DNA from 4 places in the Psychrobacillus sp. FSL H8-0483 genome. Region 1 is predicted to be linked to each of the others. Evidence: predicted binding sites of a transcription regulator. Region 1 holds the regulator's gene; each other region holds the start of a gene.
The links. Region 1 encodes LexA, which represses DNA repair genes until DNA is damaged. Its sites were predicted from a motif close to CGAACATATGTTCG; they were not measured.
Positions count from the first base shown of each region.

Region 1 (8,064 bases):
TTCCTTTGCACCATCTTTGTCGGCTTTTTCCTTATGATCCAGTAGTAATTTATCCTTCCATTCATCCGTAAGTAAATCTCGCATCTCATCTATTGGGATAGAGATTTCTGGCATGCCTGCTGCTCCAGCAGTTACTTCATATTTATCAAATTTAAATACAGCTGACTCTTCAGTGAAATACAGGTTTGAAAAATTGTTTTCTTCATTCATTGTCCATTCCTTTAAATCTTCTTCAAATAATAATGGGGCATATTCTGCCGATTCTTTGAATCTTTCATTTAATAGCCTATATAGTTGTTCCCTATTCTGTTTTGAATCCTTAAAGATTTTAGTTTGTGGAATAAATGTTCCTTTTTCTACATCTACCAGATAAATCTTTGCTTTTTCTTGACCATTTGCTCCTACCACATAACTTCCTTCAGAAAATACAATAGAATATGTATTATCAGCGGTTAGATAGATATCCATAGTTAAGGATAAATTGGCCACATGATTTTTAATAAACTCTTTATTTTCTTTAACAGAAATTAAGAAGTCTTTTTTAGTAGTAGACACATATTCTTCTATAACTGCGTTCAATTTGTTACTTTTAAACTTTGGGTAATGCATGGCAATGTGATAATTTTCTTTATCGGTTATATCTGTAATTAAATCTACTCCAGGATACTTAGAATACTCTATTATTGTTCCATTGGTTTTCGCTTCTTGATTTACATCAGCCTTAGTATTTCCCTTTAGGTTTATAAAAAAATAACCAATAGAGAAGATGCAAATTATAAATATAATGCTATACGATAGTTTCGTAGGTCTCATAAACAAATGCTCCTTGTTGTTTTATTTCTTGGAATGTTGTAGCTGAAATGTTCCCTAACATAACGACCAAACGAATTCTATTCTATCACATATAAACATTATATGATTAAGAATATATGAGAAAAGCTAGCGAAATTAATATTATTTTGTTTTTGCAAATAAAAAGTAGTATATAATGACCAACTGGATATGCTTTGATTCTATTTCTCCTTGTTTGCAAATTTTCTTCAAATAATAACGTTTCAAAGTTCTAGCGACTCTGAATAAAAGGCAATAAAAATAGTATGAAGCATCTCTCACGAGGTTTTTTTTTATGAAAATTGCTGGTTAATGTATATTTCAAAGTTAGGTTGAGTGCAAAGGGGATTCGTTTCTATCTTACTTTTCTTTACTTGAATTAATCATAAATAAAATAACCAGATGATAGAATAAGAAAAATAGGGTGTATGGGAGGACGAGATGGAAACAAGCGAATTAATTTTGTTGTTCAAATATGTCGTAATAGGGTTAGTACAGGGTTTTACGGAGCCAATTCCTGTATCATCTAGTGGTCATGTCATTATTGCAAATCATTTACTTGGGCTAGATGAAAGTGGTCTAACCTTTGCCATATTAACGAATACCGCTTCCTTATTAGCTATTTGCTTTATCTATAGGAAGGATTTAGTACGTTTAATAGTGAACTGTTTGTTATATGTTCAAACAAAAAATGGCAAGTATAAAAGTGATTTTCTATTTATTATTTATATCATCATTGGAACAATTCCTGCAGCTGTTTTAGGAGTACTTTTTAACGAAGTTATTTCAGATCTCCTTACTAATATAAAAACAATTGCCTTCACCTTGTTTGTGACCGGTATAGCCTTATGGGTCATTCGAAACTTTAGGGGTGTAAAACGAGACAAAGATATTGGAGTAAAGGATGCTTTTATTGTTGGGTTAGCACAAGCGATCGCACTTGTACCAGGTATTAGTCGTTCAGGCGCTACCGTTATAGCCTCCGTTGCATTAGGGATGAACCAAGAAACAGCATTACGGTATTCATTTATGCTATACATTCCAATCAGCTTAGGCGGATTAGTTCTTGGTATTTCAGATTTGATGAATGAACCCGTAGAAAGTACTTTGGTTTTACCGTATATCATGTCCTTTATTGTTACAATCATCATGACGTATATTGCGATGAAGTGGTTTATGGGTATTATGAGAGATGGTAATTTAAAATATTTTGCTTACTATTGTTTTGCAGCTAGTATCATACTTTTAATACTTTCTTGATCTGCCATTTCTCCGTGTAGAGATAGGTGATTAAATAGGGAAATAACAATGAAGAGCATCCCATAGGATGTTCTTTTTTAGTTTTATTTTTTCCTGTTAAATTTTCTGGAGTAAACATTTTGTGAAAAGGAACAAGTCTATGGAGGAACATTACGTTAAATATTTAGAAGTTAAGTTGTGAAAATCATGTATCAATAAAATTGGTGCTTTAAAAGTGAAGCACATAACAACAGGTAAATAAGATAGTTCGTATTTCTTTACTAGTTGAGATAATTTCATAAATAGTACTTTGTCATTTAAATACGAACATTTATCACTTTGTAGATGGAAGCGGCAGGCGGCGACTCCAGCGGGATGAGTGAGACAGATAAGCAATCACAAACGACGCTTAGCGGCGGTGATGGCTTATCGCGCACCCCGAGGAAAGCGTCCGCCTATAACGGAAATTAACCATACTTTATTCCAAGTAAAAAGAATTGTTAATGAAAGAAATTGACCTATCCTCTTTGGATAGGTCTTTTTTTTGTGCGTTTGATAATAAATAAATGAGAAGTGTACGTATGAAGAAAAGATTTTGATACAAAATGATGATATTTTTGATTGTTCTGGGGAACAATTATTGTAGTTAGTGTAGGTGACTAATCTAATAGGATTTGATTGACTAATGAACCAGTCAATGGAGAACCATCAACCGTCTTTACAGCAACAAGTTGAAACGATAAAAAAAGATATGCAAGAAGCTTTTGCACAAAATATTCAAAGAGCTTCAGAACTGAATAGGATGCCACGCCCTGTAGACCCTGAATTACAATCTGTATTTGTTATGAGTTTGTTAGAGGGAGTATTATCCCGATGGTTATTTCAATCTGTAGACGATGAGTGGCGTCAGTTGGAAATTGATGAAATTGATGAACTTGTTGAAAAAAACGTGCAATTTGAATTTTTTGGTTTATTTGGAGTGTAATTTAAGGAGGAAAATAACATGAAAAAAGGTAAATTTATAGTCGCAATTTTAACATCAGCAGCGTTTCTATTAAGTGCTTGTGGTAAGGATTCCAACGTAGAAAAAGCTCAAAATTCTCTAGAAGCTATTCAAGAAAAAGGGGAATTAACGGTTGGTATTATGGGTACATATGCTCCTTATAATTTTATGAATGCTGAAAAAGAATACGATGGTTTTGATGTAGACATTGCAAAAGAATTAGCAAAAAGATTAAATGTTAAAGCAAAATTTGTTGCACAAGACTTCGCTGGATTAATACCTAGTTTGCAAAAAGATAAATTAGATATTTTGGTAAGCCAAGTAACAATTACAGAAGATAGAAAGAAACAAATTGATTTTACGGAACCGTATATTACAAATGAAGTAAAAGTTATCGTAAAAGAAGATAATACATCTATACAATCTGTAGAAGATTTCAAAGGTAAAAAAATCGGTGTTGGATTAGGTACGAACGATGAAGCGTACTTACGTAATGAGTTGATGCCAAAGGTAGGAGACTTCCAAATCAACACGTACGATGATGTCATCACCACATTAAAAGATTTAGATGCTGGCCGAGTAGATGCAACGATTAATAATGTATACGCATTAAAACCAATTATCGAAGAAAATGGTTTTAAAGTGAAATCAGTAGGAGAACCAATTAAATCGGATAAAGCCGCAGTAGCCGTTAAAAAAGGGGAAACTGAATTAGTTGATGCATTAAACAAAGCACTCGCTGAAATGAAAGAAGACGGTACGTATAAAGAAATTTTTGTAAAATGGTTTGATGAAGAGCCACAAGCTGAGTAAAGAAGGTTGGAATTTTAAATGGATATTATCATTGATAATCTGCCCTTTTTATTGAAAGGGGCGTATTATACTTTATTAATTACAGTGGTATCTATGTTTTTCGGCTTGATTATCGGTTTGATTACAGCGATTGCTCGTTTAAAGGGCAATCGTTTCTTTCGTACAATAGCGAGAGTGTATGTATCGATTATTCGGGGAACACCACCACTAGTGCAAATTGTGATTGTGTATTTTGGTCTTGTAGATTATGGAATAGAATTGGATGCCCTTACAGCAGCCTATATTGCATTAAGTATTAATATTGGTGCATATGTATCGGAAGCATTCCGCGGAGCTATCCAAGCAGTACCAGCAGGTCAAACAGAAGCCGCTCTAGCGACAGGAATGACGGAAGCTCAGGCAATCAAACGGATTGTCATTCCACAAGCGATTCGTATAGCAATACCACCACTTGGAAATACATTTGTAGGAATGTTGAAAGAAACTTCATTAGTATCGGTAATTGCTGTTACAGAATTAATGCGCTCGGCACAGTTATTAGTAGCCCAATACTACGTGTATATGCCGTTTTATTTAACAATCGCTGTGATGTACTGGATTATGAGTACAGCATTTACATTTATATTAAACAAAATAGAGAAAAGATTATCAGTTTACTAAAGGGGGGAACGTTGTGATACAAGCAAATGATTTATCTAAAAGCTATGATCAGCATGAGGTATTAAAACATATTTCATTGACGATTCCTGCCCATCAAGTTGTCGCTATCATTGGTCCAAGTGGCTCAGGAAAAAGTACTTTTTTGCGCTGTTTAAACGGACTTGAAACAATTTCTGGTGGATCTGTTTCTGTCAATAATCATCTACTACAAGCGACTGATAAGAAAAAGGAACGTCAAAAAACAATTCATGCGATTCGTCAAGATACAGGAATGGTATTTCAACAATTTAATTTATACCCGCATAAAACGGTCATAGAAAATGTTATGGAAGCATTAATCATTGTTAAGAATCAATCCAAACAACAGGCAAAAGGAACAGCCTCTCAATTATTGAAGCGTGTTGGACTGGAAGAAAAGGAGGATGTATATCCCTCAAAATTATCAGGTGGTCAGCAACAACGTGTTGCCATAGCACGAGCACTTGCAATGGAACCAAAAATCATGTTGTTTGATGAACCTACATCTGCATTAGATCCAGAACTTGTGGGAGAAGTATTAAAAGTCATGAAAGAATTAGCGGATGAAGGAATGACTATGGTCATCGTAACGCATGAGATGAAATTTGCCCAAGACGCCGCTGATCGAATATTATTTATGGCAGATGGACAAATCGTGGAGGACTCAGAACCGAAAGGATTTTTTGCACAACCAGCGACAGAACGTGCTCAGCGATTTTTGGCTAAAGTCAATGAATTCTAACAAAGGTAGGTTTATTAAAATGGAAATAAAAGCAATTTGGCAAGGTGGACGTGCTTTTGAAGCAAAAGGTCCTTCAGGTTATCCAATGACTATGGATGCAACACCAACTTATGGAGGGGAAGGAAAGGCGCCAACACCAACAGAAATGTTACTAAGTGCTTTAGCGGGCTGTATCGGAATAGATATCACGATGATCTTGAAACCTCATTTAGAAAAGATTCAATTCATTGAAATTACAGTAGCTGGCACACGACGAGAAGAAATGCCAACTGCATTTACAGCAGCTGAATTATTATTCGATGTGAAAGGGGATATCGATGCCAAAAAAGTAATACGTGCCATAAAACTTGGAGAAGAAAAGTATTGTGCCGTTTCTGCTTCTTTAAAAGCAGATATTACGCATCGATTAATCTTAAATGGTGAAGAAATAGAGATGCCAGAATAAACTAATAAGTTCCTCAATTATTTGAATTAATTTCATAAATAGTACCTTGTCATTAAAATACGAACATTTATCATTTTATTGATTGAAGCGACAGGCGGCGACTCCAGCTGGATGAGTGAGACAGATAAGCCATCACAAACGACGCGTAGCGGCGGTGATGGCTTATCGCTCACCCCGCGGAAAGCGTCCGCCTATAGCGGAAATCAACTATACTTTATTCCGTGTAGACCTATATTTCTTTAGTTTCATTTAGTATTGTTTGTGTTTTCTCGTGAAATTTTGAATTATCAAAATGATTCAATTAATAAATAAAACTCCCTCATTCATTTTGTTGGATGAGGGAGTTTACTTTAGATGTAAATGCTAATAAATGATTGACAAGTAGATTCGCAAGAATTTACGTTAATTCGTGTGAGACCAGATAAGATTATAAAAATCAATTTTCACATGCAATGCCATCTTTGTCACGGTCTTTGCTTTCATTTAATTTGTAAATTTCTGCAGATACTGTTGGTTTATTTTTAGTTTTACCGCCTTTGTTTTTGACTTTGGCATCTTTTGCAACTCCACCTTTATAGTCTTTGATTAGCTCGGTACAATTTTTATAGTTTTTTTCAGCTGCACCAGTGGTTTTAGGTTCTACTGTCATTAATCCAAATATTAATAGTGTGGAAAATAGTGTTAGAATAAATCGTTTCAATTAAAAATCTCCTTTTAAGGGAAATTCCTTTTAAAGAACACCCTCGTTATAATAATAAATATTATATATAAAATTGGTTTCATTTACCAATAAATAGTGTTTTACTAAAAACAAAACCCCTCAACCATAAAGGTAAAGGGGTTTTTCGATGATCTAAACGAAAATGTCCACTTTTCGTTTAGATATGATATCGGCTCTACGTAATCATACGTACAATACGTGATTTTGTCAAGATTTAGCGAAATTATTGGATATTACGATAAACTCCTACAACTTTTCCGAGTATCGAAACTTGGTTTACGATAATTGGTTCCATTGATGAATTTTCAGGTTGCAAGCGGAAGTATGATTTTTCTTTAAAGAAACGTTTGACAGTTGCTTCATCATCCTCGGTCATTGCTACTACAATATCTCCATTATTAGCAGATTGCTGTTGTTTAACGACAACATAATCTCCATTTAAAATTCCCGCTTCTATCATACTATCACCCATAATTTCGAGCATGAACAAATTGTCATCAGAAGTACCGAATGTTTCTGGAAGAGGGAAGAATTCTTCTACATTTTCAATTGCTGTAATAGGCATACCCGCAGTTACTTTCCCTACTAACGGAACATGAACCACACCTTGTTTTTCTGCAGTAACTCCAAAACCATCAAGTATTTCAATTGCACGTGGTTTAGTTGGGTCTCTTCTAATTAATCCTTTACTTTCAAGTCTAGCTAAATGTCCATGTACAGTTGAACTAGACGCAAGCCCTACCGCTTCCCCGATTTCACGTACGGAAGGTGGATAACCTTTTTTTCGAACTTCTTCTTTTATAAAAGCTAAAATATCTTCTTGTCTTTTAGATGCTTTTTTCAATGAGTTCACCTCTTTTTGTTAATTAATTTTTCCTATTAGAATATTTCTTAATAGTAGTATAACAGTCTCTAAAAGATTATGCAAACATAGGTTCTAAAAAACGTTGACAAAAACAAGTGTTCGTTTTATGATTAGAACATACATACCGAACAAACATTCTAATTAGGGGGATTTATAATGAATTGGATGAAAGAAAATTATTTTATAGCGCTATTTTTAGGATTAAACATTGTTTTTATGGTGACAATCCTAATTTCAAATACATTATCGACAGAAGAAGATTATCAAATTAAAATAGAACATGGCGACTCATTGTGGGAGCTTGCAAATAAATTTGGAGCTGACGAGCCACAAGAAGCTTGGATCAATAAAGTAATGGCCATGAATAACTTGCAAACAGCCCAAATTAAAGCAGGAGATACTTTAGTTATTCCACAGGTAAAAGAAAATTATCATTTAGATTATGGTACAGAGATAGCGGGCGATGGTAAATGAACTCAGTAATATATTGCCGTGTAAGCACGGAGAAAGAAACACAAGAGACATCATTATCAAGACAAGAGGAAGAACTAAAAGAATTTGCGTCACTACAAGGCTATGAAGTTGCTGAAGTGTTTACTGATCAACATAGTGGCTACGATATGGACCGTGATGGTTTACTTGATTTACTTACATATGTAAAAGAACATGATATTAAAGCTGTTTTTGTTCAAGATGAAACTCGAATTGGTCGTGGGAATGGTCGGAT
Region 1 is NZ_CP152052.1:1,534,411-1,542,474, forward strand. Features, by position in the region: gene MHB48_RS07115 (polysaccharide deacetylase family protein) at 1-813, opposite strand, end outside; gene MHB48_RS07120 (undecaprenyl-diphosphate phosphatase) at 1,273-2,091, shown strand; gene MHB48_RS07125 (hypothetical protein) at 2,756-3,055, shown strand; gene MHB48_RS07130 (transporter substrate-binding domain-containing protein) at 3,074-3,886, shown strand; gene MHB48_RS07135 (amino acid ABC transporter permease) at 3,905-4,546, shown strand; gene MHB48_RS07140 (amino acid ABC transporter ATP-binding protein) at 4,560-5,306, shown strand; gene MHB48_RS07145 (OsmC family protein) at 5,326-5,751, shown strand; gene MHB48_RS07150 (excalibur calcium-binding domain-containing protein) at 6,188-6,400, opposite strand; gene lexA (transcriptional repressor LexA) at 6,696-7,316, opposite strand; gene MHB48_RS07160 (LysM peptidoglycan-binding domain-containing protein) at 7,494-7,811, shown strand; gene MHB48_RS07165 (recombinase family protein) at 7,808-8,064, shown strand, end outside.

Region 2 (8,064 bases), 1.0 Mb from region 1:
GGATGGTGGTATGATAGCTGCTCGTGATATGGTCAATCTTTGTCTATCTCTAGATCACCGTGTCCTAGACGGCTTAGTGTGCGGTCGCTTCCTAGCGCGTCTGAAAGAAATATTAGAAAACATTTCGAAAGAAAATACATCTGTTTACTAAAATAAATTCAAAAGACGGAGCTCCCTAATCTCGATTTAGGAAAAGCTCCGTTTTTTTTCGGTAATCGTGTTGTAGTGGTTCGTCCGTCACTCTCCATAGCTACTTATAATAGAAGTGCCAAAGCTTTTGGAGATGAAAGAATAAGCACTTTCCTATTTATACAGTAAGCAACCAAAGATGCAATTTTGGCTGCTCAGACCTTCTCTATCGTATTTCCGCCTTTTCGATTGGAAGGAAGTGTCCCTTTTCTATATAAAATCACTATATTCCGGCAATAACTTTGCAAAAATAAGCAAGGAACGCATGTTAGAAAGCGATAGAGTGCCCGAAATTGCATCTTCGGGCACTTCCGCTATGAATAGAAAGGTCCTATTCTTTTATATTCCAAATAGTAATGATGTAGTGAACATTTCGTCCAAAGAGAAGCAAAAACGTACAAGTGCAAATAGGACCCTTACGCATTTCTTGTGAAATTAGCACTCGGAATTGAATCTTAAATAATGAATAAAAGCTACTCTCTATAGGGAGTAGCTTTTATATAATCAATTACCTCCGCGTTCATCAACATAGTGATTATGTTGTCCATCCTTTACTTGGAGTATTTTCTTCTCTTCTTCACCTAATTTTTGAGGTTCCAAATACTTTTCACTTACACCTTTTTTATTCGTAGAATTGTTGAATAAACTAGTCATTTTATTATTTTTCACTTTATAACCTCCTTTTTAGTGATATCAATTTTTAGTATTTCCACAGACTAGACAAATAGTCATGAATTTTTTAATAAAATTTCTTTATAACTATCAGGACTTTAATTAAGATAATTGAGCTACAGGGGCAGCTCTTTCTTGTTGAGCTAGAGTAGCTGTAAAGCACCAATAAAATGCTATAATCTTATTGAAATAAAAAGTGAAATAGTTTCAATAAAATAGAAGGAGTGAAATTAATGATTAATAAAGTCGGTCAAATTATGTTGTATGTAAATAACCAAGATGAAGCAGTGAATTTTTGGACAGAAAAAGTAGGATTTAGTGTAGTTTCTGAAGAAGATAACGGTCAAGGAATGAGATGGATTGAAATTGCTCCATCAATGGAAGCTGAAACAAGTATTATACTCCACAATAAGGAATTAATTGCTAAAATGGAGCCTCAATTAAATCTTGGAACACCTTCTTTGATGTTTTTTACAGAAAATGTTGATAAATTACATGAAGACTTATCAAGTAAAAATATCACAGTCGGAGAAATTGTAGATATACCTTCTGGTAGAGTATTTAACTTCGCAGATAGTGAAGAAAATTACTTTGCGGTCATGGAAAAAAGGAAATAACATTAGAGTAGTTGAAACACCGTCCTACAATGGACGGTGTTTCATATTATTTACTGAATAAAGCACTATTAACCACTCTACAACATGGATACAGCACTACTAAAATCTTCCTATAATCAGTTAGTTTAAATATTATATTGATACATGATGATTGTAACGACGCTTCAAGTCCCTTTTATTTACTTTTACTTCAGAGTTCGATAGATTTGATCACGAGGACAATTGTTTTCATTGAAAATGTTATCGAGCATAAATAAAAGGGGCGATAGATGAATGAGATTAAGTGTACTTGACCAAGCACCCATTACAACGGGCAACACGGCTGCAGGAGCGCTAAAAAAAGCGGAAGAACTTGCAGTTTTAGCAGATGAATTAGGCTATCACCGTATGTGGATGGCTGAGCATCATGGAACAGGTGCTTTTGCAAGCTCCGCACCTGAAGTTATCACAGCACATTTAGCAGCGAAAACGAACAATCTTCGTATTGGAACTGGTGGCGTCATGATGATGCATTATTCTCCGCTGAAACTTGCGGAAGTCTTTAAAACACTAAGTGCTTTTTCACCTGGTCGAATTGATTTTGGCGTAGGCCGTGCACCAGGAGGAGATAACCATTCGATGTATGCCCTTTCCGAAGGTCGACAGCCAATGCTGAACAATATGTATGAAAAGCTGGAAACTGCACTACAACTTATAAATGATGAAGTGCCAGAGGATAGTTTATATAACCGAACGATTGCAACTCCATCGAATATTGTTTTACCAGAAGCTTGGTTACTTGGCTCAAGTGGGAATAGTGCCGTTCAAGCTGGGCGTAAGGGTGTCGGATACTCATTTGCACAGTTTTTCCAAGGTGGAATGACGCCCGCCATTTTAGATGCGTACCGCAAGAATTTCCAGCCATCTGCGTTTATGGATAAACCCGAAATTAACGTCACATATTTAGTAACGGTTGCGGAAACAAAGGAAGAGGCAGAGTTCGAAGCATTGCCACAGGACATTGCACGTCTCTCTTTAATGAAAGGCCAAATCTATCAAACTTTAACACCAGAGGCTGCTCAAGATTATCCATTAACGGAAATGGACCGCATGATGATTCAGGAAAATCGTAAAATTCATTTAGTCGGAGCAGCTAAAGATGTAGCGACTATTTTACAAGAGGAACAAGCCCACTATGGCTTTGACGAAGTAATGATATGCAGCATTCCGCACTCGCAAGAAAAACGGTTAAATGTGTATCGTTTACTTGCAAAAGAATTAATGTAAGGTATGGGGAGACACGCTCTTTTTGAGCGTGTCTTTTTGTTTTGGGAATGGATGTCGCTTTGGAGGTGGTGTTTGTCGTGTTCGGGTGGTCAATTGTCGCTTTCGCACTGCTGTTTGTCGCGTTCACTTCATGAAATGTCGCGCTCGGCCATTAATTCCCTGTTGAAATAAGAACAAATGTTCTATATAATGAGTGAAAAAGGATGAGTGATCAAAATGGCTAACTTCGAGGAAGATTGGAACCGACTAGATTTATCTCAAGTGCGTGACAGAGGGTCGAAAAAATGGGTAGCCATGATGCTGCCAGAGCATGTGAAAATGCTTCGAGACTACAATGAAGAGATAAAGAAAGTAGCACGTCCCGATTTAAATGAGTTTGACTACGAAGCAATTCAAGAGCAAATCGAACTTGCGATGAAAAGAAATGTGGAAATCAAAATCAAACGATGGAAAGAAGGCGAATTTCTGTATAACCGAGGCACTATCCAATGGATTGATTTAACTAAACGAACAATTGAAGTGGAAGATCCATTCCGTTGCTTTGAATTAAAAATAGATGAAATTGTAGATGTGACTATATTAGAATGATCTAACAAAAATATTGCACTTAGAAGACCTCCGAGATGAGGTCTTTATTATGTTCAATATTGTAAATTCCCATTGGAAAAAAGAAGGATAATGAAAGGAAGGTAATAAGAAAACAACATGTAAAAGGATAAAGATGACGATAATTCTATAAATGGATGGATATTGTGGAGGGAAAATATAGATTATTTCTCAGAGGAGTACCGTTATATAGTGGGAAAGGAATGTCAAAGGAAATTGTAAAAAGAAGGAATAAATACATTATAAAAATTAGGTCCCTTTTAAGAGTTCATATCGGGTCATGTGAAGGAATATTTCTTCTTCTATTAACAGAGACTTTTGTAGGAAGTTCATTGAACTCTAATTTAGCTCTTTTTCTTCGTTCAAGTAAAATCAGAAATATGTTAAATTGTTTAATCAAACACTTCTGTTAAGCTTTGACATAACATTGCTACACATTTCGATTAATGATATAATATAAAAACGTCAATAATTTGCGAGTGATAACGATGATCCGACTTACATCTAAATTAAAATATTTTAAAAGCCCGAAACCTCGACTACTATCAGTCGAGGTTTTTTGTTTCTCCAAGGAAAGAGTTCTAGCTAGACGACAAATTTATGGCTGAGGCTATCTATTTGAATATTATAGTTATTTTAATTTGGCTCTGTTAAATAAGGCTGATGTTATTTACGATGTTTGATTGCAGTAGGGGGAAATAAAATGGAAAATAAGAAGTATAATGATCTTAAATTAGGAGAGCGTGGAGCAATCATTAGCATTATTGCTTATATATGTCTTTCCATTATGAAGTTGGTTGTTGGATATATGAGTGACTCAGCTGCATTAAAAGCAGATGGTCTAAATAATACAACCGATATCATTGCATCCATTGCTGTCCTTGTTGGACTTAGACTTTCTCAAAGACCACCTGATAAAGATCATGGTTACGGTCATTGGAAGAGTGAAACAATTGCATCCATGATTGCATCTTTTATTATGTTAGCAGTCGGGATACAAGTGTTAACTGATGCTATTAGTTCTATGTTTGAAGGAAATAAAGAAACCCCTAACATTATTGCCGCATATGTAGGCATTTTTTCAGCTATCGTTATGTATTTTGTCTATCGATATAATAAAAAATTAGCTACAAAAATTAATAGTAAAGCAGTTATGGCAGCTGCAAAAGATAACATTTCAGATGCTTGGGTAAGTATAGGGACTGCAGCAGGTATACTAGGGTCCCAACTAAATATGCCTTGGCTGGATACGATAACTGCAATTATTGTGGGATTATTGATTTGTAAAACAGCATGGGATATTTTTAAAGAAGCTTCTCATGAACTTTCAGATGGATTTGATATAGATAAAATTGAACTTTATCGGAATGTCATTCAAAAAGTTGAAGGAATTAAAGGGATTAAAAAAATTAAAGGGAGAAACTACGGCAATAATGAGGTTATCGATGTCGTTATCCTTGTTAATTCTACGTTAGATATTAAAGAGGCTCATGATATAGCAACCCATGTTGAAAAAGTTATGATGAAAGATTATGGCGTATACGATGTTCATGTCCATGTAGAGCCAGATTAATTCAACTAAAAATATTGCATGAATTATCCCCCACTTCTCGAGTTTTTTTCAAGCTGCATGAGGTTAGGGGATTGATGGTAGTATTTTAGGGTTAGTGAACTAATAGATTATTAGAAACCAATAGGAAGGGATCAATATCATTCATTTTTCTTATTGGTCCGTGCAATATAAATAACAACTAACAATAAGCCTACAACTAGTAAAATTATATATAGAATATTATTTGCTGAGTTATCAGAGGATGGTTGCTCTTCACCTTTTAAGTCGTTTAAGTTAATCGATACTTGCTCGGTTGGTTTCTCCCCTATTCCTAGTTCATCTAAATCCATGTCAGCTGTTAATAGTGGAGTGGTTCTGGAACAGAGACCCGTTCTAAGTTCTCCATCCGTTTCGTTTGCGTATACTAGATATTGTTGATCTAAAGTAAATTCATAGCCACAACTGGCAGAATCTCTTTCCGTATAAATAATGACTTGTGTTTGATCGAGACCCTTCCACGTTTCTTTCACTTCAAATAGAACTGCAATTGGGTCAGCAGAGGATTGGATGGAATTATTTTTATTTACATCTACCATGTCGACAACTTTCCCAGAGAAAACCGCTGCACTTCGGTCCAATTCAGCCTGCGCAGTATCGGGCTGCATACAGGAACAAGCGAAGCTATTGATAGGGGAGTAATTAAACATACATAGAAAAGCCATCATGAACAGAAATGCAAACCTAACCTTACTCTTTTTTCGTGTTTCTTTTTCCAATGTTTTCCCTCCTTTTAATTTTAGACGGTTATACTAGATAACAAGTTACATGTGAATGAATTTTCTGTACTCTAATTATTTTACGAACTTTAGATCATACAGAAGGGGAGATGAAATGTTTAGAAGAAAGTTATTTGCATTTATGTTTACTGTAATAATATGTATGCCCATTATCGGTTTTTGTTTTATGCTCATTGAACAGAGTACGATAAGTGAGATACCAGGGTTAATAATCTTTGCGAGTATGTATGCAATACCAGTAACTCTTTTATTTGGGGTTCCTGTATCAATTCTTTCAGATAAAATGAATGACAGATTAATTGGTACAAAACGAGTATTATCTTCATTTGCTATCCATTTACTTTTCGGTATCAGTTTTCCCTTCTTTTTTATGCTGTTAGCTGATTCTAGGTCAATCTTGACTAATTTCAACTGGGGTGATTTATATTTCTTAATACCTTCGACGCTTATCTCGTTTGTGGGGTGGGGTATGGACGAGGTTTTGAGAATCTATTTTAGAAACTGAGACCTTTTATCATTTCAAGGTCTCTTTCCTGTTTATTCACATATTGTAGGGGGATGATTATTCAACTATTTCCAGGATAGTACGTCGAAAAATAGTTTTACGTTCAGTCATTCTTGGAAATGCAAAATCATGTTCTATCCAAAAAAGTACTTGGAAATTTGGTTAATAAATTCTTCTTCCAAAGCACCTTTCTTTTTTACGATAATGAAGGTTGAGACAGATGGTAGCTCAAATAGATCGAAGTGTGGCTGCATGATTTTCCCTTCGATTAGTTCGCGTCTTACAATTGAATGAGGGAGAAAGGAGACGCCGAGACCGTCTTGGATAAATCGTTTTGTGATATGTGCTTGGGTCACTTTCATCGTGCGCAGTCCGACGACCTGTTTATGTAGTTTAAAAAGTAGGTCATCCCAAAAGACAGGATGATGGTGTGTAAATAAGTAATTCCTCTGTAGTATCTCTTTCACATCGATTGGTGGTCCACTTTCTTCATCATAGCCATCGACCGGCATAACGAATAATATCGGATCCTCATAAATGGAAATGGATTCAATATTTTTCTGCTTAGCATCTAATGCTGAGATACCGATATTCACATCTCCTACTTCGACGAGCTCTTCAATCTTATAGGATTCCTCCACACGAATGTTTATCTCCAAGTCAGGATGAAGTTTCATGAAGGAACGCAAAAAATGGGGGAGAATCGTTTCAGCCATAAGAGGAGAAATGGCGATAGTCCAGTTCCGCCGATACCCTTGCGTAAATGAAAACACTTTATTGACGCTATTTTCAATGCTGTTCACTATTTGCTGTGCTTCAGGAAGAAAGAACCTACCAGCATCGGACAGCGATACGCGATTATTTTGTCTGTCAAAAAGAGTCGTACCTAAGTGTTCCTCTAATAATCGTATATGAACAGTAACGCTTGGCTGGGACATGACCAATTTCTCCGAAGCCTTTCGAAAGTTAAGCGTTTCTGCTGCTATACAAAACGTTTTAAGCCATTGATACTCCATATTTTCCTCGCTCCTTAATTAATAATATTAATTATTTCAATTATATATATTTAATTTTTATTATCAAGTTCCTCTAATATACTAAATGCAAGGAGGGATTTTGTATGTATCAAAAAGGATTAAAAGATATTGTGGCAGTTCATACGCATATTGCTTCAGTAGATGGAGAAGTTGGAGAACTTAGATACCGTGGAGTGAAGGTGGATGAGCTCGTCACAACAAGAACGTTTGAAGAAGTGGCGAATTTTCTATGGAGTGGGGAACAATCAAAAAACGAAGGAAATAGTTTAAATAAGTATAGAGAACTTCCTAATCATGTGAATGTAATTATTGATTCGCTTCCAAAGGGCGTATCCCTCATGGATGCGATGAGAACGGCGATCTCTTCTTATGCACATGAGGACTTTAAGGAGAAAACAATAGAGGAGCAGGCGGTGATTTTAACAGCAGCACTGCCAATTATTGTTGCAAGACATTACCGAAATCAGCAGTCGCTACCGATTGTTGAATCAAGAGAAGATTTATCACATACAGCGAATTACTTGTGGATGCTAAACGGAGAAGTACCGAGTGATGTACAAGTAGAAGCATTAGAGTCATATTTGAAGCTAACAATGGAGCATGGGCTGAATGCCTCGACATTTGCCGCAAGAGTGACAATTTCTACTGAATCGGACCTAACCTCAGCTGTTACTTCTGCACTCGGTACGATGAAAGGGCCACTTCACGGAGGTGCACCATCTGGAGTCATTTCCTTGTTAAATGAAATGAAAGATCCATCCATGATTCGAACAATTATAGAAAATAAAATGGAAAATGGGGAAAAGATAATGGGCTTCGGCCA
Region 2 is NZ_CP152052.1:2,566,480-2,574,543, reverse strand. Features, by position in the region: gene MHB48_RS12290 (dihydrolipoamide acetyltransferase family protein) at 1-151, shown strand, start outside; gene MHB48_RS12285 (hypothetical protein) at 694-858, opposite strand; gene MHB48_RS12280 (VOC family protein) at 1,095-1,478, shown strand; gene MHB48_RS12275 (LLM class flavin-dependent oxidoreductase) at 1,752-2,744, shown strand; gene MHB48_RS12270 (YolD-like family protein) at 2,961-3,332, shown strand; gene MHB48_RS12265 (cation diffusion facilitator family transporter) at 4,054-4,923, shown strand; gene MHB48_RS12260 (hypothetical protein) at 5,061-5,678, opposite strand; gene MHB48_RS12255 (hypothetical protein) at 5,794-6,204, shown strand; gene MHB48_RS12250 (LysR family transcriptional regulator) at 6,339-7,220, opposite strand; gene MHB48_RS12245 (citrate/2-methylcitrate synthase) at 7,325-8,064, shown strand, end outside.
Region 2: a site for LexA is predicted at 2,915-2,928, ahead of MHB48_RS12270 (YolD-like family protein). Genes of this name have one in related genera too.

Region 3 (8,064 bases), 590 kb from region 1:
GCGCATATTTCTATCATGCATACACCTACTTTGCATTATTTCCTTACAGAATGTTAGAATCCGTGGGCCTTACTTCTCTATTTCTTATAAATCCAAGTATAAAGAAATTAATCCAAGTATTTATCGGAATAAAAAGCATTACTATAACTAATCCACTCGTCTCTTTAAGAAAGACTTGAGCGTCTATCTTGTATAGGAACGCTGACGTTACACCTAATAATACTGTATTTATAAAAAATCCTGTCACCATCCCCCACCATCTATTCCATTTTTTTAGTACCCAAATAGAAACGAGAATAGAAATGATAAGAGAAAGTATTAGAATAAGGAATAAAATGTAATTCAAGACCCATCACTCCCTCTAAAATCATTTACAAATATATTTGTTCCTCTCACTCTTTTATATATATATTCTCTTTTGATCTTTAACATGGAGGAGTACTATACAAAAAAACCGATCGTCCGGAACGTTCGGTTTTAGTTTTCTATTATAATTAGGTCCACTGCTTCGAAGGTATTCAGAAGACACTTACTAAATTAAGTTTATCACGTAGATTAAACTTATTTAACAGAAATAGATTGATATATTCTTTTAATCGTTTCTATATGCAGTGCTTCATGGTAAAAACTAAAGAGAAATGTTTCTCCAACCGTATTAAATGTGATCCCTGCACGGTTTGTAAATGGGGTTGGCAGCTTTTTGTGCAAATTTCCTTGATGGGATTGTCTGATTCTTGATTTTTGTTCGGATAAAACCGAAGAAATCTCTGCTAATGAAGGAGGAGTTCCTTTCCATTCAGAAGGTTTCGTTCCTGCACTAAAAAATTCTTCATATTGAATGGGTAGACTCATCTGTTCACCTAACACTCCATAAACGAGTTTTTCTTGTATGAATGCAATATGGCCAAAATTCCAGTGAATGTTATTATTAAATCCTTTTGGTACAATATTCGCAATCTCTTCTGATATTTTTTTAATGGACTGCTCCGTTATTCCTCGTACAGTTTCCATGTGTTGAAAAATAGTTTGTTCCAACTAAATCCCTCCTCTTCTTTCATTTCCATTTAAGTGATTTCTAAGGATTCAATCACCTTATTTTCCCCTCCTCTCTTACTTCGATAAACTTTTACATTTCCCTTTAATTTCTACTTACTTTTTATGCCCTCCAAGTAAGCCCGCACGTTTTCTGGCGGTTCCAGCTTCTGTATAGGACACTGCACGCAAGATCGCAGTAGAGCCATACTTACTTCGGAGGTAATCCATTGTTTTTCCTAATTTTCGTTCTTTCCATTTATTATCTTCAAACAAACTTAGCTGCATCGAATGCTCGGGTTCTAGATTGGTGATGGAAATGGATATTCTTCGAACGGGTCGACGGTCATAAAACTCGTCAAAGATTTGTTCGCATACTTTATAGAGTGTCATCGTTGCATTCGTTGGTTCATCAATGGAACGCGAACGACTAAATCCTCCGCCAAATGCATCTTTACTATAGCCAATCGTAAGGTGAATGGTTCTTCCCACCATTTCGGCTTCACGCGCGCGTCTAGCAACGTCCTCACACATTTCAAGTAAAACAGCCATCACTTCTCTTTTCGTGCAGTAATCACGAAACAGTATTTGCCCTTTTCCATAACTAATCTGTCCGTCTACAATGGGTGCCCCAAGCTTGGATAAGTCGATACCCCACGCATGATGATATAGTTGATTTCCCATGACACCAAACTTTTCTTCTAGCATCGCAAGGGGTGTCTTCGCTAGCTGTCCTACGCTAAAAATGCCCATATTATTTAATGTTTTTTCTAAACGAGAGCCAATACCCCACATATCACTTAGTGGTGAGACCGGCCATAGCTTTGTTTGAACATCTTCATACGTCCACTTAGCAAACCCAGTTTTTTTCGCTTCTAGGTCAAGCGCCAGTTTAGCCATGAGCATATTTGGTCCCATTCCAACTGCACACGGCAATTGGAATTGATAATGTAACCCATCTTGTATATGTTTGATTGTTTTTTCTATTGGTCCCCAAAGCTTTTCCGTTCCACCTAAATCGGCAAAGCATTCGTCCACACTGTACACATGAATGGATTCACTAGGTACGAATTGATTTAAGTAGCGCACAATTTCCAGGGACACTCGAACAAAAAACTCCATTTTGGGCTCGATTAAACGAATGGAAGGATGATTTGGTATTTCAAATAATCGAGTTCCTGTTTTCACGCCAAATTCCTTTTTCATTCTGGGAGAAGCAGCAAGTACAATACTCCCCTTTTGCTCTAAATTTCCAATCACAGCAATTGGTGTATTCATCACATCCAGCCCAGCGTCCGCAGCTGCACAGCTCGCGAAAAAGCTGCGCATATCAATGCATATAATTTTTCGATTTTCTAACCCTTCGTACATATTATTTACTCCTCCATCAGGAACGTTTGTTCTTATAGTATATTACGAACACTAGTTCTTATACAATGGAAAATAATTGTTTTTTATTAGAATCACTAACCAAACAGCTACATTTCTTTGAGATATGTAAAACAAGAAATCATCATAATATATCCTATTGATCACTACTAATAAGTAAATAGAAACCTTTACTGGCTAATAACAAGAGGAAAGTAGGATAAAATATGATCATTCATGCCGTAAAATCTAGGGAGTCTTTATATACAATAAGTAGAAGCTAAATGTATCTCTACGATTTTTGGGGGATAGGTAAATCGCAGTGGAAACTGCAATGAAGTGCCAAGCACCAATACAATATTCAGTGGAATATCAATCTCCATTTTTCGATATTAATGAACAAGGACAACAACATGAGGTGTGGTTTGAAGATGTAAGAAGTATCAGTAAAAAAATGAGATTAGTTCGTGAATACGGTTTACAAGGAATAGGTGCATGGCAATTATCAATTATTTTCCCACAAGGTGTTTGGCTTTTAACGAATTTCTTTACGATTAATAACTAATAAAACAGTCAAGTTTTTGTACTGTTACTAAAAAGTTCAAACGAATGAGCTAGCAGTACTAATCGGTTGGAGTTTCCCGTCTATTGCAAAAGAAATAATGCCTGTCTCTTCAGAAACAACAAGAACTATTGCATCACTCTGTTCTGTTAAACCTAATGCGGCTCGGTGGCGGGTACCTAATTTCTTTTTATTCGACCCTATCTTAGATAAGGGAAGAATATTTGCTGCGGAAAATATTTGATTCGCCCTTACTAGTACAGCACCATCATGAAGTGGGTTTCCAGGATAAAAAATGGATTCCAATAGTGCATGTGTCAATGTTGCACCAATAGGAGTACCACCTCGAATGAATGAATCCACCTCATTTTCACGCTCAATCACAATTAATGCTCCATGTCTTTGATGAGAGAGATGTTGAATACAAGTAGATATATCCAAGTATTTGTCAGTAAAGGGAGACAAATAATTATTTAGATAAAAAGACGCTGCCACCATTTCTACTTGTTCAAATTTATCCTTGAGCTCCTTCAGTTCACCCAAAACACAATAGCTATCTTTTTCTAATGTTTTTAAACCTTTATTTATTTCAAACGAAATATCTTCAAGTCCTTGTGTTAATTGCTGTTTTAGTGGTGAAAAGTCAAATGTTCCTTGGGGCATTGCAGTAACACCTCTTTCAATAATGTTAAAATTATACAACTTATTTATACGTCCGTAGAGCATAATACCTTAATAATTTCCCCAAAACTTTGTGAAACATACTTTTTTCGGAAGAGTTTTCTCCTTATCCATATCCACGCAAAAAGCATGCATCATGAACGGACAAGCCTAATCCGTTATTGCACAGCTTGCAAAGAATTTTGCATATTCAAACGAATCAATTTCAAAATTCCAATTTACATAAAAAACACGAACAATACCAAAGGAAACTAAAGAAATATATATTTTAAGCGAAATAAAGTATAGTTGATTTCCGCTATAGGCGGACGCTTTCCGCGGGGTGAGCGATAAATGGTCGTATACATATCTACTCTGCATAAAAGGAATTTATTTTGGTGAATAATGTTTTTTATTAGAAATAAACGGATGAACAAAACCATTTGTATAATAAGTGAGACCAATTCAGAAACACCCGCAACCAATTTAAAAAACTGTAGGCGAAATGCCTACAGTTTTGTTTCATTCTTATGAAGAAGCTGCATTTTTTCATGTAATTGCTTTTTATTCCACTCGATTGTATCATTCGACACAAACGCGACTCTCTTCCGCTTTGGAATTTTCACTTGGCCACTCACTGCTCTCGTATACCCTTCAATCATTGTAGCAACTGCTAAGATGAGAAGTGCGAAACAGATAGCTGGAGCAAGCGGAAGCCACGGAACTCCTTGCAAATAACGAAACGACGAACCAAAAAGTCCAGCCCATTCATAGGCAATCGATTTCGGTGGATCCCCAAACATCGGGTCATAACTAACTTTCGTTCCTCCAATAAATAATTGGAGAAGCCCTAAATGCGTAAACACGACCAACGTTTCCACTACCTGCTGACCGTATAAGACAAATAATTTCTCACGCATCATTGGAAATAGATGACGGGTAATAATTCGACGTCGACTAGCACCAAGCGTTCTCGAAGCTAAAATATATTCCTGATGATATAGTAAATTCGCTTCATTACCAATTAAAGATGCAACAATAGGCACTGTAATAATCGCCATTAACACCACTTGAATAACAATGCGTTCCCAAACAGTCGTGGAGAACCCTTCCATTGGCTGCCATAAAACGGGATACAACATCAGATAGGCAAAAATAGTCATCGGTACATAATGAAGTGGATCAATGAAGCTATTAATCAATGAACGTTTCTTTTGCCAATACGTCCCTATCGCAAATCCAAGTGGTACTGCAATAAACATACGAACTGCTGCAACACCCATTGCAGCTATAATCGTATACTTCGCACCGAGCATAATTTTTGCAAGCATATCATACCCGTACTGGTCGGTTCCAAATGGATGCATCCAACTTGGTGACAAAGGAGCTGCCTCTACTACACGACCATTTTCATACAGAAAATACGTTTGTTTCGGATCCGGTCCAAAAATCCATTCAAAAACAAAGCTTCCTATTAAAAAGAATGCTAGAATGATGAAGCCGAAAACAAAATAAGGTTGCCTCCAAACAGATTTCATCCAACAGCACCTCCCCGGTTCAACCGTCGTAGGAAGTACCACTCACCCAAGCTATACAATAAGAAGACAGGTAAGAAAAAACTACAAACAGTAATTAAAAACGTCTCTCCTGACAAGTTACTACTTAAGTGAAACATAATACCAGGCATATTGAACATTCGTTCTAAGATGAATAGATTCGAAAGCATAAACCACATTGTCTTTTTCGATTGAAAAAATATACTAATAATGGCATTTCGGAAAATATGTATGAGTAAAATAATCAACTTACTAAAACCAAGAGAATTGGCAAGTTCTACATACATCTTTCTTTCTTCTGCTTCAAACGTCAGCATGCTTAAACGATACAGCTGAATCATTGGCAAAATCATTAAACAAAAAACAGGCAGCAAATAAATCTTTTCTCCACCGGTCACCGCAATCTTTGAAATGAAAATACCCGTATTTTTGTGAACCATAATTACGGTTAACTGCACAAGTAAAATAACTAAAATATCTGGGAAGGATTCCAAAAAGAAAAAGAAGGTTTTAATTCGCTGTCTTGTTCGTTCTTTAAACAACATCGTCATAATCGTAAATAGAAGTGCCAAAAAAATCGCAACGATAAGTGCAAGAAACAATATTTCAAGTGAGTAAATGATATACGCTCCAATATGATTACCGTAATGTTGGTCGAGAAAATCCTCAACAGGAAATAAAACAAGTAAATGCTGTCCATATTCCTTCCACCAAAATTCTCCGTGCTGAAAACCAGTGATTAATATAGGCAAACCACTAATTAACAAAATACCGACGAATGCGACAACTAATTGAAGCACCCAATTCAAAAATCCTTTCACAAAAAATCCCCCTACTATCTAAAAATTAAGATGAAATTATCATAACATAGTAATTCATGAAAAATATAGAATTTTTAGTAGATTCGAAAATTAGTGTGGAGTGAATTGGGGGTCTCCAAGCCATTATTATTGGTCGAAAAAAAGACAGGCTAATTTCAGCCTGTCCATAAACGTATACAAACTTATTTACTTTATTATTAGAATAACTTATTCAAATTCGCCATTTCAATTGCAGATACCGCAGCATCATAGCCTTTGTTTCCTGATTTTGTACCAGAGCGTTCAATGGCTTGTTCAATTGTTTCCGTCGTTACAATGCCGAACATAACAGGAACACCAGTTGATAACCCTACACTAGCAATACCTTTTGCTGCTTCGTTACATACATAATCATAGTGTGTAGTAGAGCCGCGAATAACGGTACCTAAACCAATAATAGCATCATATTTTTTGGATTCTGCCATTTTTTTCGTCATAAAAGGTACTTCAAATACACCAGGTACCCATGCAACATCAATGTTTTCTTCGGATACGCCGTGGCGTTTCAAACCATCCATTGCACCGTCCAATAATTTACCTGTTAAAAACTCATTAAATCTTCCTACCACTACACCAATTTTTAAATCTGTTCCAATTAATTGCGCTTCAAATACTTTTCCCATTCTTCATCTCTCCTAAGTTTTAATTTGTTAACATCTATTATTCTTCAAAAAATGTCGTTCGAATAAGCGACGCATTAGGCTTTAGTTGTTTGTTCTTGTTCATATCTATAGTTAACCAATGCTTCAATTGTCACAAACTTCAATCCATGAAATTCAGCAATTTTCTTTAATTCTGGAACTCTCGCCATTTCACCGTTCTCACTCATTATTTCGCAAATGACACCAGCAGGTTGAACCCCGCAAATTTTTGCAAAATCAACTGCAGCCTCTGTATGACCTCGCCTTTCAAGTACACCGTTATCCTTTGCAACAAGTGGGAATACATGACCAGGACGGCGAAAATCTGTACTTACTGATGCTGCATTTACCAGTTGTAAAGTCGTTTCTGAACGCTCAAATGCACTAATACCTGTTTCCGTCGTCTTATAATCCACACTTACCGTAAAGGCAGTTTGGTGATTGTCCGTATTATGAGCGACCATCGGATACAAGTCGAGACGATCCGCTATTTTTTTCGTAATAGGCGTGCAAATTAAACCACGACCATATGTAGCCATAAAGTTAATATTTTCTGGGGTTGCGGAATCAGCCAGTACCAGAAAATCCCCCTCATTTTCACGATTCTCATCATCTACCACGATAATGATCTTACCTCTTTTTAAATCTTCAATTGCTTCTTCAATTGTATTGAACATACGTAAAACACCGCCTCTTATTAAAATCCGTTTTGTCTTAAAAAATCCATTGAAATCGATGAATTCTCTTGTTTTCGCTCTAGTTGGTTAATAACATACTTGCCAAGTAAATCATTTTCAATGTTCACCGTATCATGCTCTCTTTTGATCCCTAAAATGGTCTCGCTGAATGTAACTGGAATGAGTGAAACAGTCAGTTGCGTAGGTTGAACATCAAAAATAGTTAAACTAATACCATCAATCGCGACCGAACCTTTTAGCATACAGTATTTACTTAGTTCTTTACTGACACCAATATCCACGTATACCGCGTTTTCTAGTTTTCTTTTTCTCAAAATTACACCCGTTCCATCCACATGGCCCGAAACAAAATGACCGCCAAATCGTCCATTTGCTGGCATTGCACGTTCCAAATTAACAACATGTCCTATTTGCAAGGATCGAATATTTGTAGCCTTTACCGTTTCTGGCATGACATCAACGGTGAATAGGTTATTCGAAAATGATATAACGGTTAAACAAACACCATTAACTGCAATACTGTCTCCCAAATGGATGTCTTCTACAATCTTTTTGGATTCTAATGTTAACTGCATGCTATTTGCTCCGCTTTTCATTGCTTTAACCTTGCCTAAATCTTCTACAATTCCTGTGAACATTTGCATCACCTCGTTTCGCATTCAATTAGATTTCAAGTATTCCTTCTTC
Region 3 is NZ_CP152052.1:2,120,348-2,128,411, forward strand. Features, by position in the region: gene MHB48_RS10130 (GNAT family N-acetyltransferase) at 1-17, opposite strand, end outside; gene MHB48_RS10135 (DinB family protein) at 562-1,035, opposite strand; gene MHB48_RS10140 (UV damage repair protein UvrX) at 1,150-2,403, opposite strand; partial or broken gene MHB48_RS10145 (sporulation protein) at 2,720-2,965, shown strand; gene cdaS (sporulation-specific diadenylate cyclase CdaS) at 3,002-3,625, opposite strand; gene MHB48_RS10155 (ABC transporter permease subunit) at 4,132-5,160, opposite strand; gene MHB48_RS10160 (ABC transporter permease subunit) at 5,157-5,999, opposite strand; gene ribE (6,7-dimethyl-8-ribityllumazine synthase) at 6,197-6,661, opposite strand; partial or broken gene ribB (3,4-dihydroxy-2-butanone-4-phosphate synthase) at 6,757-7,356, opposite strand; gene ribE (riboflavin synthase) at 7,377-8,015, opposite strand.
Region 3: a site for LexA is predicted at 2,449-2,462, ahead of MHB48_RS10140 (UV damage repair protein UvrX). Genes of this name have one in related genera too.

Region 4 (8,064 bases), 1.7 Mb from region 1:
GTGTGATAAATGTTCGCATTTTAAAGAAAAAGTACTATTTATGAAATTAACTCAAGTATTTGAAATTAGACTTCCACGAACCCAGTATTCATGGTGTTTTAAATGAAATAAGAACTCCAATACATTACCTGCAAAGCAGAGTTAATAATTTGGTAGCAAGAACTATCTTGATAAAGTGGTTGCTCCATCCAATAAATAGTAAAAGTAGTGGATATCTCTAAGGAATTGTTTATAAGGCAAGGACCACCACGAAGACTCCTGTGGGAACAGCTTGAGCAGAAGACCCCGCAGGAACGCAGTGACGAGGAGGCTGAAGCCGAGCCCACGGAAAGCGAAGTGGTGGTCCTTGCCGAATTTAGTATACAACCCTGTACACCCAAAAGTGAGTTTGTCTACAGTCGGAGAGGAGGATCGTGTCTAGCGTCACGATCCTCCTCTCCTTAAAATCTCTCGGTAATGGTGTAGCTAAAGTTCATTCCAAAGCAATGCGGAAACGTCTGCAAACAGGTATTGCACTTAAAGGGCACTTGCGCCTTTCATATTTTCCATATTGAATGTAGCAGGGTTATATGTTTCTACAATTGCTACCAAAAGATGTTATATCTAAATTGTTGCATTTTCCTCTAAAAGTTGTACAATAAAACGAGAACAAATGTTCTTTTTAGGAGGATGAAAAATGCCACTAATACCAGATGAGGCTATCCCATATTTTGAAAACATGATTTATCTCCCAATGGTATTTACTATTTTAGAGAAGGATCGGAAGATTTTTGAGCAAGGACCTTTTAAATTGAAACGCCCATATATAGCAATGGTGGAAGAAGCCGCAAAGCAAGTACAAAAAGAATTAAAAGAGACGCATATCTATATGAAGCGATATAGCATGAAAGTTCTTCGCGGAGAAGGAGATGACATGTTCACAGAATATGTGTTTTTCCATGGAGGCTATGAAGAACATCGTCGTTACTTAAATGTCCGACTCCGCAACCGTGTGGAAGAACTACTTACAATGTATTTAGCAATTGTAGAGAAATTACATTAATGCAGTAAATTTTTATTTTTTTGGGGAAGTGAGTTTCTTGTTGTAATAAATCCAGTATTCAACAGATGGCTCATACGTTTAAGGAAATGCATATTTAAAATATTTGCAAATGCAACTTGGCGGCTAATTGTATTGGAAGAAGAAGTAACTTGGATCTTTTGTCCATTTGTTAATACAATGGAACAACCATCATCAGAAGGAACAAATGATTCAATAGCTCTAAAGGAAAACCATACGTTTAGGTCCGATTTTGGGGAAAGAATAGGAATAAGAATACATGGGTTTCCATAGTCATGAGCAATAACAATAGGAAGTTTAAGATAGTTTCCAATTACCTCTCTCGATAGCCTAACAGACTGTGGAAATGAAGAACCGTAAAACGAACAAGAGTGACGAACAATATCGTATGGCTTTCTGCCTATCACTAGTGATTCACCAGAAAAATTTACAACCTTTGTGAAAACTTTGTTATTGATGACAATCGGTTGAAGTACAGCAGTTTCAAAAGAAACAAGGAAGGGTTGATCTTCTGTTTTTTTAGACATAATACTCACTCCTCAATAGTAAAATATACATTAATTATAGTTAAATATGGTAAAAATACAAGTCTAAATAACGAATATTCGGAATTCCGACCATTAACTATAAAATCAAAATTTTCTCAAAATGATTGCAAGTTACCTGGAGCTTTTATATAATGAAAAAAAGGCATCGGGGTGATGGAGATGGACAAACAATATTCATATGCAGATTTTATGAAAGCAATGGGTAAACCTAGAAAAGAAAGCTCTGCCGAAAAATTGTTGAACGAAATATATTTAGATATGTTTTTGAACATTGTCCACCGGGAACAAAGTAGTTATCGATTATTGGAGTTAATAGATGAAGCACTTGATCGAAAAGATAAAGATGCATTTGAGCAGTATACGAATGCATTGCACCAATTAAATAATTGAAAAGCCGCTTATGCAGAGCGGCTTTTTTTTTGTGGATTTAGAATTTATCATGTAAAAATGGTGCTTTACTATTTGTTTATTTCTACTCTTAAAAAACGTATGTTCGTTTTATTCGTTTTCAAAAAGAGAGTATGTTAAACTAAAAATATTCAAATAATGGGAGGCAAACATATGGAACAAATTTTTGATTTGCAAGCTCCGTATGAGCCAGCAGGGGATCAAATAGAAGCAATTAAGGAATTAGTAAAAGGGGTGAAAGAAGGAAAAAAACATCAAACATTACTTGGTGCGACTGGTACAGGTAAAACATTTACAATTTCAAATGTCATCCAACAAATAAATAAACCGACTCTTGTAATGGCACATAATAAAACACTTGCAGGACAATTGTATAGTGAGTTTAAGGAGTTCTTTCCTAATAATGCCGTAGAGTATTTCGTTAGTTATTATGATTATTTTCAACCAGAGGCGTATGTGCCACAAACAGATACGTATATAGAAAAAGATTCAAGTGTCAATGAAGAAATAGATAAGCTACGACATTCCGCAACATCTTCATTATTTGAAAGAAAAGATGTCATCATTATCGCATCCGTATCATGTATATATGGCCTTGGAAATCCAGAAGAATATCGAGATATGGTCGTGTCACTTCGAACTGGAATGGAAATTGAACGAAATCAGTTATTGCGTAAACTTGTCGACATTCAGTACGAACGCAATGATATTAATTTCACACGAGGCGCCTTTCGCGTTCGAGGGGATGTTGTGGAAATTTTCCCTGCATCGCGGGATGAGAAATGTCTTCGAGTAGAATTTTTTGGAGATGAAATTGATCGCATTCGAGAAGTAGATGCGCTCACAGGAGAAATATTAGCGGAACGTGAACATGTAGCAATATTCCCTGCATCTCACTTCGTAACACGCGAAGAAAAAATGAAAATCGCCATTGAGAACATAGAAAAAGAACTAGAGGAACAACTAAAAATTATGCGCAGTGAAGATAAATTACTAGAAGCGCAAAGACTAGAACAACGTACTCGTTATGATTTAGAAATGATGCAAGAGATGGGCTTTTGTTCAGGAATCGAAAACTATTCTCGTCATATGACACTCCGTGAAGCAGGGGCAACTCCCTATACTTTGCTTGACTATTTTCCGAAGGACTTTTTATTAGTAGTTGATGAAAGTCACGTTTCATTACCTCAGGTAAGAGGAATGTTTAATGGTGACCAAGCTAGAAAATCCGTTCTGGTGAATCATGGCTTCCGGTTACCATCAGCATTAGATAACAGACCACTTACATTCAGTGAATTTGAAGAGCATGTTCATCAAGCTGTGTTTGTCTCGGCAACTCCAGGACCATATGAGCTAGAACATACGCCAGTAATGGTGGAACAAATTATTCGTCCAACAGGACTACTGGATCCAGTCATTACATTGAAGCCGATTGAAGGACAAATTGATGATTTAATCAATGAAATACACGAACGGGCAGCTAAAGATGAGCGTGTACTTATTACGACATTGACGAAGAAAATGTCGGAAGATTTGACGGATTATTTAAAAGAAATCGGGATTAAAGTGCAGTATTTACATTCTGAAATAAAAACGTTAGAACGGATTGAGATCTTAAGAGAGCTTCGATTAGGGACATATGATGTTCTCATTGGGATTAATTTGTTGAGAGAAGGACTAGATTTGCCGGAAGTCTCTCTTGTAGCCATTTTAGATGCAGATAAAGAAGGATTCTTACGTTCAGAGCGTTCACTAATTCAAACAATTGGTCGTGCAGCTAGAAACTCGAACGGCGAAGTAATTATGTATGCAAATAAAATAACTGATTCTATGCGTAAAGCAATCGATGAAACGAAGCGTCGTCGTTCAATTCAAATGGAATACAACGAAAAGCATGGAATTACACCGAAAACAATTGAAAAGAAAATTCGAGAGGTTATTCGTGCATCACAAGTGGCGGAAGAAGAAGCGAGTTATGCACAGCAGTTAACGAGTGGAAAAACCTTAACAAAAGAAGAAAAAGGTGCACTATTAGTAAATCTTGAAAAAGAGATGAAAGATGCTGCAAAAGCACTTAATTTTGAACGTGCTGCGGAATTACGTGATGCGATTTTGGAATTGAAGCTGGAAGGATGAGAATTGTTGAAAAACCAAGAGATTATTATTCAAGGTGCTCGTGCACATAATTTAAAAGATATAAGTTTAAAAATACCAAGAGATAAGCTTGTTGTAATGACGGGCTTATCTGGTTCCGGAAAGTCTTCCTTAGCATTCGATACTATATATGCCGAGGGCCAACGCAGATACGTAGAATCATTGTCGGCATATGCAAGACAATTTTTAGGTCAAATGGATAAACCAGATGTGGATGTTATAGAGGGTCTTTCTCCAGCTATTTCAATTGATCAAAAAACGACAAGTAAAAATCCTCGTTCTACTGTAGCGACGGTAACTGAAATTTATGATTATTTACGCTTACTCTATGCGCGTGTGGGGAAACCAATTTGTCCTAAGCATGGGACGGAAATATCGTCTCAAACCATTGAGCAAATGGTAGACCTTTTGAGCGAATATCCTGAAAGAACCAAAATGCAAGTTCTTGCTCCAGTTGTATCGGGACGAAAAGGAACACATGTGAAGTTGCTCGAAGATATGAAAAAACAAGGCTTTGTACGCGTTCGAGTAGACGGAGAGTTAATTGATTTAGATGATGATATTAATGTAGATAAAAATAAAAAACACAATATTGAAGTGGTCATAGACCGAATTGTGATGAAAGAAGGAATTGCTGCAAGGTTGAGTGATTCCATTGAATCTGCATTACGCCTTGCAGACGGACGCGTTTTAATTGATGTGATGGAGCATGAAGAAATTCTATTTAGTGAACATCATGCCTGTCCGATATGCGGATTTTCTATTGGAGAGTTAGAGCCTAGAATGTTTTCTTTTAACAGTCCATTTGGTGCATGTACCGATTGTGATGGACTTGGAACAAAGCTAGAAGTAGATCCAGAACTAGTTGTGCCGGATAAAAGCTTAACCCTTGCGGAGGGAGCAATTGTTGCTTGGCAGCCGACAAGCTCACAATATTACCCGAAATTATTAGAAGCTGTCTGCAAGCATTACAAAATAAAAATGAATGTTCCAGTAGAAAAATTGCCAATAGATCAGTGGAACAAAATTATGTATGGATCAGGTAAGGAAAATATCCGTTTTCGTTATGAAAATGAGTTTGGACAAGTTCGAGATAATTTAATTCAATTTGAAGGCGTATTTTCCAATATTGAGCGTCGTTACAAAGATACTTCTTCTGACTACATTCGTGAGCAGATGGAAAAATATATGGCTCAGCATGATTGCCCAAGTTGTAAAGGCTATCGTTTAAAGGAAGAAACATTGGCGGTAAAAGTAGATTCCTTGCATATAGGTCAAGTAACGCAGTTTTCCATTGAAGAGGCAAATAGATTTTTCGACCAGCTATCGCTATCTGAAAAAGATATGCAAATTGCTCGATTAGTACTAAGAGAAATAAACGAGCGACTTGGTTTCCTAGAAAATGTTGGTCTTAATTACTTAACATTAAACCGTGCATCAGGTACGCTATCAGGCGGAGAAGCACAGCGAATCCGATTAGCAACACAAATAGGGTCAAGACTTTCAGGTGTGTTATATATTTTAGATGAGCCTTCCATTGGATTGCATCAGCGAGATAATGATCTCTTAATCGAAACACTTAAAAATATGCGCGATATTGGTAACTCACTAATTGTAGTCGAGCATGATGAAGATACAATGATGGCTGCTGATTACTTAATCGATGTAGGACCTGGAGCTGGAATTCATGGTGGAGAAATTGTTGCAGCAGGTACACCTGAACAAGTAATGAAAAACAAAAAATCCCTCACTGGTCAGTACTTAAGTGGGGAAAAATTTATCCCTCTTCCAATGGAAAGAAGAAAGTCAGATGGTCGTTATATTAAAATTAAAGGTGCATCTGAAAATAACTTAAAAAATGTAAGTGTGGACATTCCATTAGGAGTATTTACGGCAGTAACTGGAGTATCTGGTTCTGGAAAGAGTACATTGGTGAATGAAATTCTATATAAATCACTTGCCCAAAAATTGAATCGCGCAAAGGTGAAACCGGGAGCTAATAAAGGGATTGAAGGAATCGAAGTACTAGAGAAAGTAATTGATATTGACCAGGCTCCAATCGGACGTACGCCTAGATCGAATCCTGCTACGTATACAGGACTGTTTGATGATATTCGAGATCTTTTTGCGACGACAAATGAAGCAAAAGTAAGAGGATATAAAAAAGGTAGATTTAGTTTTAATGTAAAAGGTGGTCGCTGCGAAGCTTGTCGTGGGGATGGCATCATTAAAATAGAAATGCACTTCTTACCAGATGTGTATGTACCTTGTGAAGTATGCCATGGCAAACGATACAATCGTGAAACATTGGAAGTACATTACAAAGGCAAAAACATTGCGGATGTATTAAAAATGACAATAGAAGACGGACTTGTATTTTTTGAGAATCATCCGAAAATTAGTAGAAAGATACAAACGCTTTTCGATGTAGGCTTAGGCTATATGGAACTAGGACAACCAGCCACGACTCTTTCAGGAGGAGAGGCTCAGCGTGTAAAGCTAGCCTCCGAACTGCATAAACGCTCCAACGGAAAATCATTTTATATTTTAGATGAGCCAACGACGGGGTTACATGTCGATGATATCGCCCGTTTACTTGTAGTACTGCAGCGTTTAGTGGAAAGCGGAGATACTGTACTTGTGATTGAACATAATCTAGATGTCATTAAGACAGCGGATTACTTAATTGACCTAGGACCAGAAGGTGGAGATAAGGGTGGAACCATTTTGGTAGTTGGAACACCCGAAGATATAGCAGCAAGTAAAGATTCGTATACAGGTAGATATTTAAAGAAGATACTAGAGCGCGATCGAAAAAGAATGGCTGAAGTCATTACCAAAGCATCTAATAAGAAAAAGAACACCGTTACAACGTAAATGAAACTTTTTGGAAATTTTATCGTATAAGTTAGCGTAAGCAAATTGCATCATACTTTAAACTTATGAGGAGGATTTTCACTATGCAAGAAGAACGTAAACGTATTTTAGATATGGTTGAAAATGGCACGATTACTGCACAAGAAGGATTAGCACTTTTAGAAGCACTTGGCAAACAATCAATACCAGTCACTCCACAAGTAAATGAAGAACTAAAACAGGAACAAACAACAAATGGACAATCAAAATCACAGAACAAACAACAAAATGCCGATTTTATAGAAGATTTAAAACGTGATTTTACTGTAATGGGTGAGCGTTTTATGCACTTTATGCAAGGAACTGTAGATAAGATGAAAGATTTTGATTTTGAAATGCCATTTGGAGAGCCTGTTATATTTGAAGAAAAGCTTGTAAAAGAGAATATAGACTTTGATGACATTTCGATTAATATTGCGAATGGGAAAATCGAGATCCACTCTTCCGATGAACCGTATACACATGCAACAGTAAAAGTAAAATCGTTCAAAAATTCTTCAGAAGAAGAAGCAAAAGCTCGTTTTGCAAATGAATTTATCTTTACTACTGAAGGAAATAAATTGCGTGTGTACAGTGATATGAAAACAGTTTCTGTGCAAGTTGCATTATATGTTCCGAAGAAAGCCTACAACCATATTTCTGCTCGTTTGTTTAATGGAGAGTTTCTTGCAAAAAACTTGGAAGTAAACTCATTTAAAGTAAAAACGACAAACGGTAAAGTAGAGTTGGATGAATTAACATTTCATAGAGCGGATATTGAGACTGTAAATGGATCGGTTCAGGTTCAACGTGTTAATGGAGATTCTATCGAAGTAGACACGGTGAATGGTCGAATCTATGTTGATGGAAAATTGAAAGAAGTGGAAGGTTCATCTGTTAGTGGACATGTCATTTTAACGACAAAAGACAAGGATGCACGTAAAATAGAAGGAACTGCAGTTGCGGGAACCGTCGAATTATATGTACCGAAAGACGTGT
Region 4 is NZ_CP152052.1:3,193,547-3,201,610, reverse strand. Features, by position in the region: gene MHB48_RS15475 (hypothetical protein) at 677-1,042, shown strand; gene MHB48_RS15470 (competence protein ComK) at 1,039-1,587, opposite strand; gene MHB48_RS15465 (IDEAL domain-containing protein) at 1,768-1,998, shown strand; gene uvrB (excinuclease ABC subunit UvrB) at 2,170-4,152, shown strand; gene uvrA (excinuclease ABC subunit UvrA) at 4,159-7,047, shown strand; gene MHB48_RS15450 (DUF4097 family beta strand repeat-containing protein) at 7,131-8,064, shown strand, end outside.
Region 4: a site for LexA is predicted at 2,091-2,104, ahead of uvrB (excinuclease ABC subunit UvrB). Genes of this name have one in related genera too.